Regions from separate parts of the Lysinibacillus sp. NPDC097214 genome, predicted to be linked through region 2. Evidence: riboswitches for the same ligand, from Rfam matches in the RefSeq annotation. Region 2 holds a riboswitch; the other holds the start of a gene.

Region 1 (3,205 bases), on a different contig from region 2:
ATCAGGTAAGTTACTTGCAATTTGCGTTTGAGCAACTAACATTAATAGTTTTGCCGATAGTGGATGCGTTTTAAAGGAGTCCAGTATTGAAGTAACGATCACATTTATATATTCTAACGGTTGTGCAAATTCCCCTTCAGAAATCCCAATAACAGACATACTAGCTTTAGCTCGATTTAAAAGTTCAGGGTATACCTCTTCCTTAGAGCCGAAATAATGAAACAGTAATCCTTGGCTAATTCCAACTGCGTCGCCGATTTCTTTAGTTGTAGTTCCTTGATAACCGTTTCTAATAAACAATCTAAGCCCGCGTTTAGAATTTGCTCCCGCACTATGTATAGTAAAAAGCCACACCTGATTAGATGTGATTTAACTTTTCTACAAAAATGTTCACTTTAGTCCCCCTTTTTACATTTAACGCATATGATGCAAATGAGGTTAGTGCTGTTCCCAAAAAGGAGGAATATCATGAATAATGATGATATCGATTTAAATCAGCCGTCTTATTCACAAGAGAAACAAAATGCAACAACTACAGGAAATATTGATACAATCATTTCTAATCTATGTGACAGTCTATTTGCTTTTGCTCTGGATTTCGCCTTAAATGCCTTAGAGTATACAAAAGAATTGGATGAGGAATTAGAATATACAGATGAATTCAAGCAACAAGTAGACGATTTAATTTTGGAAATAGAAGAAATTAGAAATATTTTAGAGGGGTAATTTCAAATCGGAAACAGGGTAGTGATATGTTTACGTACTACTTTCGCGCCAAGACATCCTCACTATAAATATAAAAAAGGAGAGGTGTCTAAAATGCAAAGCTTTCAAGATATGTGTACAAAATTTGCACAGATTGCGAACGGAAAAGCTTCTGTGGAACATGGCGTATGCTCAGTAAAACTTCCTCGAAACCTTCATGTGAAGATTCAAGGTCGCCCAAGTCGTAGTGCACTTCATGCTGGAATAACGTTCGAATCGCTTGATGTCTATGGAAATGCACTTAACTTAGGTGAAATAGTAGTACGCCAAGAGGAATTACAGCCATTTGTTAAGGCACTCGCAGAAAATAACTTAATTATAAGTGCTGTTCATAATCATTGGATATATTCGGATCCAACTATTTTGTACGTCCATTTTCAATCAATAGAGCCTCCATTAACCTTTGCTCAAAAATTTGCTCAAGCATTTAGTGTTTTACAAAACTATTGAAATGGTCACTTGTTAAAAGAACTAAGCAGTTCTTTTAACAAGTGACCCGATAGACACGACTTCTAACTTTCAAGGTTACTTATCATCTGCTATTTTTGTATAATTTTCTAGTAAGTGTACAAGTCCCTTTTCATAGATACATTGTCATTAAGGGGCTTTGAGCAAGATCTAACTATTATCGTATATTTTTTACCCTTTGCTATTTACAAATAAGCATGAACATTGATATGATTGCATTTGCTTTACGTGGTTCGTAACCATCCCACGCAAAAAAACTAAGGAGAAATAAATATGAAAATTAAATTTTTAGCTACGAGTGGCATTATTGCAGCGCTCTACATTGCTATAACATTGCTAGTCACACCATTTGGCTTTACCGAGGTGCAGTTCCGTATATCGGAAATGTTTAACCATCTAGTTGCGTTTAATCCGCGCTTTGCCGTTGGAATCATTATTGGTGTTTTTATCTCCAATATCTTTTCACCACTTGGCATTTACGATTTAGTTTTCGGTGTAGGCCATTCGATGATTACACTTGGGTTGTTCATTCTTATTTGTAAATTTGTCAAAAATATTTGGGCACGTTTAATCATCAATACATTGTTATTTACTTGCACAATGTTCATCATTGCTTTCGAATTGAACTTAGCTTTAGAATTACCATTCTTCTGGACATGGTTAACTGTTGCTGCAGGTGAATTTGTTGTTTTAGCGGTTGGTGCACCGATTATGTATCTATTGAATAAACGCTTAAACTTCAAAAATTTAATTTAACTGACGGATCTTATCGAGCCGTATTTAATGAAAAGAGGGACGGTTTCACCGTTCCTCTTTTTTGTTGTATTTAATCCTTTTCATTCTCATCGCCTAATTTTCCAACATAATCAATCAAAGCATGAAGAAGTATTAGAGGTATAATGGAGTTCAATGCGATCGCAAGCATCCCGAACACAAAGCCAATAATGGTTGTCCGAATGACACCAGATAAACTCTGATATGTATGCGCAAGACCAAATATTATTGAAGTACACAATAGAACGAACCAAATTGACCATTCTGGAAATAGTGCGTTAAATGCAAATATAAGAAATCCACGGTAAATAATTTCTTCTGTGATCCCCGCTGTCCATGCCACTAGATTCCAGATAACTTTGTCTTTCTTTGTAACAGGTAGTAACTCAGTAAACGCTTTATGCTTCATTTGTTTTTGCTTCATTAATATCATCTTACTTTTAACATTATTACTTATAAAATATCCAATCGCGTAATATAAAAGCAATATACTATATAATAGAGCTCCCACTATGACAATATATGTAACAATTGGTCCTAATGCTTCTGTGTTAATACTCGGCATTATTACGCGTAGTTCTTCTAAAGTAAGTTCAGAATTTGCCACTACTATTAAAATAATAAGTGTCGGTAACCACAAACCTAGCATAACAATCTTATAATAGTGTATTCTGCTTGCTGGATTAGTCCGAACACGTATTTTAAATCTTTGATATAACCAATAACCTATAATTGGTTCATATAAAAGAGTAAACCCAATGAATCCCCATAACAGTATGTTCATTTTGTTTTATACTCCTTTAGCATGTTCTCTATTTTTTCAATTAACCATTCTCCCTCTTGTTTACTAAATGGTGACGGAAATAACATGCTATCCAACTGTATCTCCATTAGTTTTGGTTCTGTTAGTAACCGATTAAATAGTTCATGTGGTACTTGAGAAAAAAGCCCTTCGAGAATAGTATGTACTTCGGTATCCGTAAATTGGTTCTTATAAGCTATTTTTAATTGATTTATAATGTTTATTAATTGTGTATCATAACGAACGTTGTGACCGTTTGATACAGCATAAATCTCATCTACAACTTCATTTGGTAAATAATCCTTTAACCATCGCTGTTGAGATTCCATATGTAAATTATTTTGAATTAATGCAATAAATATCTCTGGTTCGATTACCTGATTTGATTGCGCTAAC
Region 2 (3,205 bases):
CGATTTTTATAAAAGTGAAGAGTTTGGTACTTTCTTCACGTTAGACGGATTGATGATGGTTAATGAAAAAGATGAGTTCGTTTATCACGATATGATTACGCACCCAGCATTCGCTACTAACCCAGATATAAAAAAGGTATTAATTATCGGTGGTGGTGATGGAGGTACTGCTCGTGAAGTACTACGTTACGAATCAGTTGAAAAAGTAGTAATGGTAGAAATCGATGAGTTAGTATTTCGTTTGAGCCAAAAATATCTTCCAATTACAGCTGCTGGTGTTGAAGAAGATCCACGTATGGAAATGATTTTCGATGATGGCTTAGCTTATGTTCAAAACGCAGCTGATCAATCATTCGATTTAATATTAGTAGATTCTACTGATCCAATTTCAGTCGGCGAAGGTTTATTTACAACAGCTTTCTATAAAGAATGTTACCGTGTATTAAATGAAAAAGGAATTTTAATTAACCAACATGAATCACCATACTTTGCCGAGTATGCAGAAAACATGCGTAAAGCACATAAAAAAATTAAAGGTATTTTCCCAATCGCGAGCGTATATCAATTCCATATGCCAACATACCCATCGGGACACTGGCTATTCGGATTTGCTTCAAAAGCATTACATCCAATTAAAGATATTCAAGTAGATGCTTGGGACAAATTTGGTCTAAAAACGAAATATTACAATACAGATTTACACGTTGGTGCATTTGCACTTCCTACATTTGTGAAAGAGTCACTTGATCGTGATGAATAAGAGGCTGGAACATAACTAAATGGTTCATTTGTAAAGCCGAATAATCTCTAAATTAACAAAACACGATAATTAGAAAAACCGAACTATTCCGAAACACTCCATGAGCTTTTCATTGGATAGTTCGGTATTCCTTTCGACGGAACAACTAGTTTTCGACCAGAAACTCGCTTTGCAATGCAAGTAATTCGTCAGGATTAGGGCAATATTACAGTGGTTTTTTCAGAAAAACATGTATGGGAAAATTTTATAAAAAAAATCCATTTGACGTTTTGTACTATTTTTTGTATTATATTGAAGAAAAGAATGCCCGGACTAGAACGGGAGAGGTTCATAGCTGATACCCTCTATAAAAAACTATGGAAACATGATAATATGCCATGTCCATATCGGACGTGGCTTTTTTTTATGTTTTTACTTATGTTTTAATAGAACGATTGGTAATGCCTCTCTTGAAAAGTGTTGGGAAACATTTTACAAGGAGGTTTTTTTATGTCTGGCCGAAGCTACGAAGAAGGATTGAAGGATATAACATTATTAGGTAACCAAAGTACACAATTTTTATATGTCGTTTAATGAACCACGATCTTAATCCAGAAAAATTTGATTATCGATAAATGAGGAATTGAATAGTTCAATCAAGAAAGAGGTATTTAGCTACCCTCTAAAAAAAACTAAGAAGAAAGCAGCACTTTCTCTTAGAGTGCTGTTTTTTCGATATAAGGGAGTTTTTATAGATGAAGCAGGAAAAAGCAATTGTTGTATTTAGTGGAGGTCAGGACAGTACAACTTGTTTGTTCTGGGCAAAAGAACGTTTTAAAGAGGTTGAGGCAGTAACTTTTGATTATGGTCAAAGACATCGTCTTGAAATTGAATGTGCGAAGATGATAGCTGCGGAGCTCGGTGTTAGGCACCACATTCTTGATATGTCACTCCTGAATCAGCTTGCTCCGAATGCATTGACACGTCAAGACATAAAGGTAGAAGACGGAGAAAATGGTGAGCTTCCATCGACTTTTGTACCTGGCCGAAATCTTCTCTTTCTTTCATTTGCAGGCGTTTTAGCGAGCCAAGTAGGCGCTAAGCATATTGTAACTGGCGTTTGTGAAACGGATTTTAGCGGATATCCGGATTGCCGAGATGTTTTTATTAAATCCTTGAATGTAACGTTAAATTTATCGATGGATGATACCTTTGTAATTGATACACCGTTGATGTGGTTGAATAAGGCACAGACATGGGAGCTTGCTGACCAGTTTGGGGCACTCGATTTTGTTCAAGAAAGAACGTTGACTTGCTATAACGGTGTAATAGCAGATGGCTGTGGTGAATGCCCGGCATGCCAACTGCGAAAAAAAGGCCTTGATGAGTATTTGAGTTACAAAGAAGGAGTCTTAAATCATGTCAGATTTTAGAATCGTCGATAAGCTCCAAAAATTAGATGAAGATATTCAAAGAAATCAATTGAACTATCATGCAAAGCGTGTTCTCGTAAGCAAAGAATTTACCTTCGATGCTGCTCATCATTTACATAATTACGAGGGGAAATGTAAAAACCTGCACGGTCATACGTATCGCGTAATATTAGGAGTAAGTGGATACACAGATGAACGCGGTTTGATGATTGATTTTGGTGATATAAAAGAAATATGGAAAGAAAAAATAGAGATTCATTTGGATCATCGTTATTTAAATGAAACGCTTCCACCTATGAATACGACGGCAGAAAACATTGTTGTTTGGATTTACGAAAAGTTGGCTGCGGCCTTGCTTGAAGAACAAAGATATAACGGTGCGCGTGTAGAGTTTATCCGGCTATATGAAACTCCGACAAGCTATGCAGAAGCGAGACGGGAGTGGATGGAAGTTGAGTAAGATACCTGTTATCGAGATTTTTGGACCGACGATTCAAGGTGAGGGAATGGTAGTTGGCCAAAAGACAATGTTTGTGAGAACTGCCGGCTGTGATTATTCCTGTTCTTGGTGTGATTCATCGTTTACGTGGGATGGCAGTGGAAAGCATCTTATTGTCCAAATGACAGCGGAAGAGATTTGGTCTGAGTTGAAACGTCTTGGAGGCAGCGGCTTTTCATTTGTCACGATTTCAGGCGGCAATCCTGCACTCATCCAAAATTTGGAGAAGCTCATTGCCATTTTAAAAGAAAACGACATAAAGGTCGGTGTGGAAACACAGGGAAGTAGGTGGCAAAAATGGATGTATGAGATTGATGAACTGACAATTTCTCCAAAGCCACCTAGTTCTGGAATGACCACAGACTATTCGGTGCTCTCTGATATCTTCGAAAAACTTAAAAATCGAAACAGTAATCACCATGTATCCCTCAAAATAGTCGTTTTTAATCAAGAGGATTACGAGTATGCTAAACAAATTCACCATCGATATCCAATGATTCCTTTTTATCTGCAAGTCGGTAATGATGATCTCAC

Evidence for each region. Region 2 has a riboswitch for preQ1 ahead of queC (7-cyano-7-deazaguanine synthase QueC). Riboswitches for the same ligand answer to the same signal wherever they lie in the genome.
Region 1: it holds a riboswitch for preQ1, as region 2 does, so the genes downstream of both, ACQKMI_RS16230 (QueT transporter family protein) here and queC (7-cyano-7-deazaguanine synthase QueC) in region 2, are expected to answer to the same signal.

What each region holds. Positions count from the first base shown of each region.
Region 1 covers NZ_JBNNSS010000006.1:337,963-341,167, forward strand. The annotation lists gene ACQKMI_RS16215 (TetR/AcrR family transcriptional regulator) at 1-300, opposite strand, end outside; gene ACQKMI_RS16220 (hypothetical protein) at 469-726, shown strand; gene ACQKMI_RS16225 (DUF1259 domain-containing protein) at 820-1,215, shown strand; PreQ1 riboswitch class I at 1,456-1,500, shown strand; gene ACQKMI_RS16230 (QueT transporter family protein) at 1,507-1,989, shown strand; gene ACQKMI_RS16235 (CPBP family intramembrane glutamic endopeptidase) at 2,060-2,791, opposite strand; gene ACQKMI_RS16240 (MerR family transcriptional regulator) at 2,788-3,205, opposite strand, start outside.
Region 2 covers NZ_JBNNSS010000004.1:198,498-201,702, forward strand. The annotation lists gene speE (polyamine aminopropyltransferase) at 1-760, shown strand, start outside; PreQ1 riboswitch class I at 1,078-1,124, shown strand; gene queC (7-cyano-7-deazaguanine synthase QueC) at 1,495-2,172, shown strand; gene queD (6-carboxytetrahydropterin synthase QueD) at 2,159-2,632, shown strand; gene queE (7-carboxy-7-deazaguanine synthase QueE) at 2,625-3,205, shown strand, end outside.